3 regions of the Rummeliibacillus sp. GQ308 genome follow, and region 2 is predicted to be linked to each of the others. Evidence: predicted binding sites of a transcription regulator. Region 2 holds the regulator's gene; each other region holds the start of a gene.
What was found. The regulator CtsR, encoded in region 2, represses protease genes until heat stress. The targets are predictions, from matches to a motif close to ATGGTCAATAAAGGTCAAACA.

Region 1: AC6CHJ_RS02790 (ATP-dependent Clp protease ATP-binding subunit) is a predicted target of CtsR. The motif match lies at 2,012-2,032, and genes of this name have one in related genera.
Region 3: clpP (ATP-dependent Clp endopeptidase proteolytic subunit ClpP) is a predicted target of CtsR. The motif match lies at 1,055-1,075, and genes of this name have one in related genera.

What each region holds. Positions count from the first base shown of each region.
Region 1 covers NZ_JCAXDQ010000001.1:598,634-601,913, forward strand. Annotated here, with positions in the region: gene AC6CHJ_RS02775 (prolyl oligopeptidase family serine peptidase) at 1-750, shown strand, start outside; gene AC6CHJ_RS02780 (metal-sulfur cluster assembly factor) at 803-1,111, shown strand; gene AC6CHJ_RS02785 (Crp/Fnr family transcriptional regulator) at 1,209-1,913, opposite strand; gene AC6CHJ_RS02790 (ATP-dependent Clp protease ATP-binding subunit) at 2,112-3,280, shown strand, end outside.
Region 2 covers NZ_JCAXDQ010000004.1:65,590-68,869, reverse strand. Annotated here, with positions in the region: gene corA (magnesium/cobalt transporter CorA) at 7-966, opposite strand; gene AC6CHJ_RS13825 (magnetosome magnetite crystal formation protein family) at 1,141-1,458, shown strand; gene AC6CHJ_RS13820 (CtsR family transcriptional regulator) at 1,627-2,121, shown strand; gene AC6CHJ_RS13815 (UvrB/UvrC motif-containing protein) at 2,111-2,677, shown strand; gene mcsB (protein-arginine kinase McsB) at 2,667-3,280, shown strand, end outside.
Region 3 covers NZ_JCAXDQ010000002.1:119,177-122,456, forward strand. Annotated here, with positions in the region: gene whiA (DNA-binding protein WhiA) at 1-391, shown strand, start outside; gene AC6CHJ_RS11775 (HPr family phosphocarrier protein) at 423-680, shown strand; tRNA gene AC6CHJ_RS11780 (tRNA-Arg) at 910-981, opposite strand; gene clpP (ATP-dependent Clp endopeptidase proteolytic subunit ClpP) at 1,162-1,752, shown strand; gene AC6CHJ_RS11790 (spore coat protein) at 1,832-2,287, opposite strand; gene AC6CHJ_RS11795 (hypothetical protein) at 2,372-2,671, opposite strand; gene AC6CHJ_RS11800 (TetR/AcrR family transcriptional regulator) at 2,859-3,280, opposite strand, start outside.

The sequences.
Region 1 (3,280 bases), on a different contig from region 2:
TGGGGCAATATCCCTTTACTTCATATATACAATGAACAGTCGGCGACAAAAGAAGCGCCCACTGTCATTTTTTTGCACGGATTTACAAGCGCAAAAGAACATAATCTACATTATGCTTACCAGTTAGTAAATAAGGGTCTACGTGTATTATTGCCTGATGCGCTATTGCATGGGGAACGCGAAGAAGAACTGGATGAAGTTCAGTTGAGTCTTCGTTTTTGGGAAATTGTTTTAACTTCTATCGAAGAAGTACAATTTTTACGCAACCAGCTGCTAGAAAAAGGGTTGGCAAAAGAAGGTGAAATTGGCCTTTCTGGAACCTCAATGGGTGGCATTGTGACGCTTGGCGCATTGAAAGTATATCCGTGGATCAAAACCGCGGCTGTTATGATGGGCTCTCCAGCTTATGTAGAATTAGCGAAGGAACAAATTGCCGGCATTGAAGAAAAAGGGTTTAAAATTCCGTTGAATGACGAAGAGTTAGAGAGAATGTATAAAACGCTTAGTCGTTTTGACTTAAGTAAAGAACCAGAAGGTCTGTTAGGTCGCCCTGTATTCTTTTGGCATGGCAAAAAGGACCAAATGGTACCATTTAAGCCTACGCATGAATTTTATAAACTACTTCAAAAAGATTATTATCAGGATCATCCAGAAGATTTGGCGTTTATGGTTGATTCGTCTTCTGGCCACAAAGTATCTCGTGCAGGGATGCTTGCAGGGACTGCTTTCCTTGCTGACCATTTGGCATAGTGATTTAGGGATGATATGATTAGGGAACAATATGAAGAAAGGGGATAAAACCATGGATGCAGATTTAAAAGAAAATATTCTAGGTGCACTTGAAAATGTTATTGACCCAGAACTGGGTATAGATATCGTCAATTTAGGTTTAGTCTATGACGTGGATATGTCTGAAGAAGGACTATGCGTCATCACAATGACACTTACTTCTATGGGTTGCCCACTGGGACCAGTGATTGTGGATCAAATCCGTACAGCTTTATTTGAAATTCCAGAAGTAAAAGATGTAGATGTCAATGTTGTCTGGAATCCGCCTTGGTCTAAAGATAAGATGTCACGCTACGCAAAAATGGCATTAGGTATTCGATAAAAATTAAAAATCAGTGGAGAACTAGTTCTTCACTGATTTTTTATATAAGCATTCCGAATATATTCATGACAGTAGGGTATACATAGAAGATAGAGCATTAGTCAATACGACAGACGCTAATAGGGCAGTTATCACATTCACATTGATCTTTTAAATAGTTTAATTGATGGACGGTAATCAATCCTTTATCAAAAGAAATGACGTCTAAATTCTTTAATTCATGCAGCGTACGATTGATTACTTCACGGCTTGTAGCACACAAATTTGCTAGCGTAGTGTTTGTTAATGGATAGTTAATTAGAATGTCACCATTTTCTATTTTTTCACCGTACGTATTGGATAAACGAATGATAGTGGAATATAGCGCACCTTTCTTGCCAAATAGCAGCAAATCACGCAGCTTCGTTTGGGTTTTTAAATTTTGAAGCTGCAGCCATTTAATATACTCAATTAACAAATCAGGTTCTTGAGCTAAAAGTATTTCGAAAAGGCCTGCATCTAATGTAAGAATTTGAGAGGCTTCCAATGTTTTCGCACTCAGTGGATAAAAACCAGATGTGCTAAAAACAATTCCTTCACCAATGCAATCATCACTACCACAAATTCGGAGCGACAATTCTTTGCCTCCTGCAGTTTCTTTCGATACAACCACTTTCCCAGCTACGATAAAGAAAAGATCTTTAACTGGCTCTCCCTCGATGCAAATATGGCTACTCTTAGGAAATTTAATCAATGAACCATGTTCTTCAAAGATTTTCCGTATCTTTTGTGGAAGCGGTTCAAAATGATCCAAATCTGCCAATACCTATCCCATCCTTCGCGTAATCTATTTTTCTCATTATAACACAGCGTAGTTAGAATGATAGTCATGTGAATACAGTAAATAATGGTAATTATTATTTAGTCAAATAAGGTCAAACATATTACTTTACATTAAAGATAGAGAAGAATATAATAAAATCAACATAAGGTCAGTAATGGTCAAAGGGAGCTGATTTGAATGCAAATGCAAATGAATAACGAAGAGCAAAAAAGCCCATTAGAACAATTTGGACGGAATTTAGTAGAAGAAGTGAAAAAAGGAAAGATGGATCCTGTCATTGGTCGAGACCAAGAAATTCGGAATGTTATTAGAATATTGTCCCGTAAAACGAAAAATAACCCAGTATTAATTGGTGAACCTGGGGTAGGGAAAACAGCTATTGTTGAGGGCCTTGCACAGCGTATTGTAAAAAAAGATGTACCTGAAGGATTAAAGGATCATCTCATATATGAGCTTGATATGAGTGCATTAGTGGCTGGTGCGAGCTACCGTGGCCAATTTGAAGAACGGTTAAAGGGTGTCTTGAAAGAAGTCAAAGAAAGTGAAGGCCGTATTATTTTATTCATTGATGAAATTCATACTATTGTTGGCGCAGGAAAAACAGACGGAGCAATGGATGCAGGCAATATGCTTAAACCAATGCTTGCACGCGGTGAATTACATTGTATTGGCGCGACAACGCTTGATGAATATCGCATGTATATTGAAAAAGATCCGGCGCTTGAACGTCGCTTCCAACAAGTACTCGTGCGAGAGCCATCAGTAGAAGATACTATTTCCATTTTACGTGGTTTAAAGGAAAGCTTTGAATTGCATCATGCCGTAAAAATTCATGATAGAGCGATTGTAGCGGCAGCAGAATTGTCTAATCGTTATTTAACAGAGCGCTTCTTACCAGATAAAGCGATTGATTTAGTCGATGAAGCTTGTGCGATGATTCGTACTGAAATCGATTCAATGCCACAAGAGCTAGATGAAGTAACACGTCGCCAAATGCAACTAGAGATTGAAGAACAAGCGTTACAAAAAGAAAAAGACGAAGCAAGCAAAAAACGGCTTATAGCTTTACGCGAAGAGTTAGATCAATTAAAAGCATCATCTAAAAATATGAAAGAGCAGTGGGAGTCAGAAAAAAATGCACTGCAAGCTATCCAAGAAAAACGGGAAACATTAAACCGCTATCGTAGAGAATTAGAGGATGCAGAGAATCAATATGATCTTAACAAAGCTGCCGTTTTGCGCCATGGCAAAATTCCAGAATTAGAAAAAGAACTGCAATCGCTTGAAAAATCTTTGCAAACTGATGATGAAAGCCGTTTGTTACGGGAAGATGTAACAGCGGAAGA
Region 2 (3,280 bases):
TCGTTTTTACGGTCTATAGTCAAACCATCCCTTTAACTTAAACCAGATGGCCATCGAAAAGGCAATGCCAAACATAATGAATAAGATAATAAAGTAACCATAATGCCAATTGAGCTCAGGCATATTTTTAAAATTCATTCCATAGACACCCGCAATAAATGTCAGCGGTATGAATATGGAAGAAATAATAGTCAAAATCATCATAATGCCATTCATCCGGCTCGAGTTTATCGACATATGGCTATCTCGCATGTCTGCTGTCAGTTCCCGATTCGATTCCACCATTTCTGTCAGCTTAATCAAATGGTCGTGTATATCCATAAAGTAAGCCCGTTCCTGGTCATTCAAGCGGAAGCGATAGGAATTTAAAATTCGATAAAGTAAATCGCGCATTGGCAAAACGATGCGACGAATATGAAGCAAATCGCTCCTTAGATCAAATACATATTTCATTGATTTTGTCGTACTCTTAAAACCGATTTCATCATCTATTTCATTTAAATGATCTTCGATGTCATATACTAACGGAAAGTAACCATCAACAATTTTATCAAGTACTTGATAGGCAATATACAGGGATCCGCGCTCCCAGGAAGCTGGCATTTCTTCAATTCGTTCTCTCACGATGGCAAACTCGGGGGCAGGTGAGTGATGATAGGTGACAATAAAGTCTGGAGCTACAAATAAATTGACCTCTTCCCCTTCAAATGTTTCTTTATTTATTTTATGAGCAACAAGAAAATGGTACCCCTCGTAATAATCCAGTTTAGGCCGTTGTAGTCTCATTAAACAATCCTCGATGGCTAAGGGGTGAAAATGAAAAAAGCTGCTAAGTAATCTATTTTCTTCTGTGGTAGGCGATTCAAAATCGACCCAATACCATATAAACTTGCCGGTTTTAATCTCTTCGAGCGAAAAATCAGCTAAGAGTTGTTGATCATTAGTGATACCAAGCGTCCGAATCATCTCAAACCCTCATTTCAACAATATTCGTATATTTATCCTCTCACAAATATGTAAACAATGCCAGAAAGGAGAAATTCCTCATATAAGGGAGGTATAAAAAAGTGAAACTATATTTAATGTAATACGTAAATTAAGTTAAGTAAAAATAGATATTGAAAGTGAGTGAATAACAAGATGGAGAATAAAGGGTTAAAAGTTATTTTGCATGCGAGCGCCTTTTTTGCCCCATGTTTAGTCCCGATTCTTATTTTTGTGTTTATTAGAGATGAAGAAATAAAACGTTTATCAATCCAAGCGCTGCTGTTCCAATTCGTTATGTGGCTGCTCGTTACAGTTGGAGGCATCCTTACCTTAACGATATTCCTTGCGATTATTGGCATTCCTCTAATTGTTATTGTCGGTATCATGGGCGTTATTATCCCGATTATCGGTATCGTCAAAGCACTTCAGGGAAGCCATTGGGAATATCCTATTGTTAGAAAGTGGATTTAATCCAAAAACTTATGAACATACTGCATATAGCAGTATGTTTTTTGTGTATATTAGGAGAATGAATAACGATTTTCCAGGTTAAGCAAAATATTTGCATCATTTTTTGATGGCACATATAATAAAGTCAAAGTTAGTCAAAGTCAGTGAAGCGAGTGAGGTGGAATAAAAATGCGGAATATCTCAGACATTATTGAAGGGTATTTAAAAGAGATTATTGAATTAGGTGGTAAAGGTCATATTGAAATCAAACGAAGTGAAATTGCAGACAAATTTCAATGTGTACCTTCCCAAATCAATTATGTCATCAATACAAGGTTTACAGCCGAGCGAGGGTATATCGTTGAAAGTAAGCGAGGCGGGGGTGGCTATATACGGATTTTACGTGTTAGAGCAAGCTCAGGGACCGAGTTGATTGAAGAGATTATGCATCAAATTGGTGATTCTATCACACAGTCGTCTGCACAGGACTTTATTTTTCGGTTAATTGATGAAGATGTAATAACGCAAAGAGAAGCAAGGATGATGATAGCGGCACTAGACCGTTCAGTATTGTCCCTCCATTTACCTTTACGCGATGAACTACGAGCGCGCATTATGAGGGCGATGTTACTAGCGGTGAAATACGACCAGCAAATGCAAAGAGGTGTTAAAGATGATATGTGAAAATTGTAAACAGCGGCCTGCTACAATTACAGTCACACAGATGAAAAACGGCAATAAGATAACAAGGCACTTTTGTGATGTATGCAATAAGCAGCTAGATCACTTTCACGTGAATCTTGAACCTGGTGATAGTTCCAATGCCATGCAAAAACTATTTTCAAATTTATTCGGTACGCCAAGCTGGTCAGTACAGGATGTGCCTATCAAGAAGCCACAAAGTAAAGTGCAAAATGAAAGCTGTCCACAATGCGGCATGACATATAGACAATTTCTCGAAGAAGGGAAATTCAATTGTCCAACATGTTATGAGACGTTTAAAGATTTTTTGCCACAGGTATTAAAACGGCTTCATAATGGCGCTACAGAACATATAGGCAAGGTTCCTGGATCCATTAATGAGAGCTATCAGACAAAACGCCAAATTGAAGCGCTGCGACAAGATATGAAAACAGCAGTGGAAGAGGAACGTTTTGAAGACGCCGCGGAAATTCGTGATGAGGTTAAATTGCTTGAAAACAAATTGAATGGAGGAGGTGAGAAAAGAGATGAACATTGACCACTTTCTGCAAAGTAAACCTCCTATATGGATGAGAGGGGATAGTACATTCGGCGATATTGTCATGAGTACAAGAATTCGCTTGGCAAGAAATATCAATGGATTTCGGTTTCCTCGGGCATTCTCAGAAGATGAAGCATTGCAAATTGACAAAATGGTATCGAATGCATTGATTGATGGAGATCAGAAATTTGATATGCCATTCTCTTATTTCTCACTCCATGATATGCCCTCTCTTAAGCGTCAGGTTTTGGTAGAGAAGCATTTGATTAGCCCGCAATTAGCAAATAAAACAAAAACAGGCTCTATCTTAGTGTCGGATGATGAAACAATTAGCATCATGGTAAATGAAGAAGACCATATCCGCATACAAAGCTTACAACCAGGCCTGCAATTGGATAAAGCTTATCAGTTGGCTGATGAAGTGGACCGGCTTTTAGAAAGAAAGCTATCATATGCTTTCGATGATTCATTTGGCTACCTTACAAGCTGTCCAACAAACACAGGTACAGGACTTCGAGCATCAGTGATGATGCATTTACCTGCTCTCACTGCGACTAACCAAATGGGAACGCTGATGAATACAATGGCTCGTTTAGGGAT
Region 3 (3,280 bases), on a different contig from region 2:
GGAAGCAGAGAAAATTTCCGATTTTCTAAGTCTAGTGGGAGCTCATCAAGCGATGTTGAAATTTGAGGATGTTCGGATTGTTAGAGATATGCGCAATAGCGTGAATCGTCTAGTGAATTGTGAAACAGCCAATTTAAATAAAACAATCGGTGCTGCTATTAGACAAGTGGAAAACATACGCTTTATTGATCAAGCAATCGGGATCGATCAATTGCCTGAAAAACTTCAGGAGATTGCTAGGCTTCGAGTAGAGTATCAAGATGTGACACTAAAAGAGCTAGGGGAAATGGTCTCGACAGGCACAGTCAGCAAATCAGGTGTCAACCATCGTTTGCGTAAGATTGATGCGATTGCAGACTCACTTAGAGGCGGCGAGACAGCGAAAGTATAAAATAAGCTTACTGGAAGGATTGGATGATTGAATGGTAGAACAACAGGCAAAAGTAAATTTGAAATCAGGTTTGCAAGCAAGGCAAGCCGCTTTATTTGTTCAAGAAGCAAACCGCCATGCAGCTGATATTTTCTTGCAAAAAGACGATAAGAAAGTAAATGCCAAAAGTATAATGGGCATTATGAGTTTGGCGCTAGCACATGGAACACCTGTTATTTTAAGCGCAAGCGGAGATGATGAGGATCAAGCTCTTTCTAATCTAGTCCAACTTATTGAAGTTGAAGAGTAACACTATCAACTATTGAAAAAGCCTCTATTCGCAAAAAATGAATAGAGGTGATTTTTTTTATACCGAATTGGGTATAAATAGTATAGTTCTCCCTTATTGCACAGATCCTCATTTCTTGGATTTGTGCGTTGTTTTTGTTTCTTCCTTTTTAGCTACAATAGACATAAGTGGAGAAATAAAAAACGCTGCCCGCCAAAGTTGGCAGCAACGCTTAAGAGGATTTCAATAACGCCCTCGGAGGGAATCGAACCCCCAGCCTAAGAACCGGAATCTTATGTTTTATCCGTTAAACTACGAGGGCATATATACTTAACGACTGTTTTATTATACAGATAAAACAAACAAATATCAATAGAGGAAAAAAACAATCGTAACATTTGACCTTTGTTGACCATAATGTGTAATATAATGGTACAGCTGAAGAAGAAGCTCAGCAAATGTCATTATGTATTCTATTTTTTAATTGAGGAGGCTATTTCTTATGAACTTAATACCTACAGTTATTGAACAAACAAACCGCGGTGAACGTGCCTACGATATTTATTCACGTTTATTGAAAGACCGTATCATCATGCTAGGCAGTGCAATCGACGACAATGTGTCAAACTCAATCGTTTCACAATTGCTATTCTTAGAAGCTGAAGACCCTGAGAAAGATATCTTCCTTTATATCAATTCTCCAGGCGGAAGCGTTACTGCAGGCATGGCAATCTATGACACAATGCAATTCATTAAACCAGATGTCCAAACAGTTGGTATGGGTATGTGCGCATCTATGGGCTCATTCTTGCTAACAGCAGGGGCTAAAGGCAAGCGCTATGCATTGCCAAACTGCGAAGTGATGATTCACCAACCTTTAGGTGGAGCACAAGGGCAAGCAACTGAAATTGAAATTGCTGCGAAACATATTCTTAAAACACGCGAAAAATTAAATGCAATCTTATCTGAACGCACTGGCCAACCAATTGAGGTTATTGCGCGCGATACAGATCGTGATAATTACATGAGCGCTGAACAAGCGAAAGATTACGGCTTGATTGACCATATTATGGAACGCAACGAGCTAAAATAATGAATTAAAAAAGGCTGCAACCATAGTCTAACTCTGGTTGCAGCCTTTTTATTTTATATAGGAAGTAGGGTGCTATTATTTAAAGAATATCTAATTGGGCAACGAGAGCTACTAGAATTTGAAGTAGTAATTGTAGGGAAATTGCAACGTCTGTATCTGTTGTTGTTACATTTACAGAGCGGGAGTTAACGATGACAAGTTTTTGGCGATTTGCTTGACGAATTTGTGCTCTTTGTAATAGCTCTTGTGTCACCGTTTCTGCACGGGAACTATCTGCGATTGTAATATTAACTACGATAGCAATGGCAACTTGTAAAGCTGCCTGAAGCGAAACAGCTACCTGAGTATCAGTTGTTTCAACGGTAATATCACATGAGTCACGAATAATAATAATCTCATTTGAAGATTGGTCAATATCCGCAACTTCAGTAGCATTGTTATTTATGTCCTCATTATTATTGTGGCATGGGTCACATGGGTGGTCCATGCTTGAGTCCATTGCAGACCACTTATTAGAATTCTCATATTCACTCATTTTCACCCCTCCTTTCATCTTTTATAGTAGATGCTTTCACCTTAGTTTTTGTATAGACAAAGAACACGGGTGAGGGATAAAATTTTATTTTTCTGTATCCTCATTTTCTGTTTTTGCCTGCTTCAGCTTTTCTCTTAGTGGGCTTGAAGGCTGTTCTTTAGGTTCTTTTTCAGTAATACTTTTGGTGTTGTTTGAGTTGATGAACTCCTCCACCTGTACTTTTAGTTGATCTACGGTTTTTTTAAGCTTTTCACGTTGATCATCTGATACCTTTGATCTAATTTCATCCATATTGACTTTGTTTTTTGAAAAAATATCCGCTATGAATATTTCAATAAATTGATTTGAAAGGCTGTATAACTCCTCGCGATTGTTCTTAAACAACTATTCCACCTCCCCTCTTATATTGCATATTCATAAGAGAGAAGAATGTCAGGGCAGATGTACCAGAATTTCGGTTATTCGTTTGAAAATAACTGTTTGGAATTAAAAAAACGTGTACCTCATGCAAGATTAGACAATACTAAAACCAAGCAGTCCATCCAATGGTAAATGAATGAACTGCTTGGTTTCAAAATTGTTCGTCGTTCTGTTCAATTCGGACAAGCCGCCAAATATAGTTGGCGATTTCCCTTGCTTCCGCTGCATGAGTTGTTTTGGCGAAAGCTTTACGAAACGGTGTTAAAAGCGCCTCGATAATGAAGTATTTGGGGTTCGATTCGCTTAATTCGCTTAACAAATAGCTTGCATATTCCAGACCCTTTTTGGAATCACATGGTCCTAATCCCTTAATGAAACCATCAAGCTGTTGTGTTACCATCTCCTGACTCATGATATGATGTTCTACATTATTCTTTATAAAATGTATAGTCTCAATACCGATAATGACTTCTTTCGTTTCAAGCATACGGGGGATAATAGCATCGATATTGCGAAGGGACATTTTGATGATAGCTTCTGGCTCTACATAGCGGTCTTCTGCAAAAATTAAAA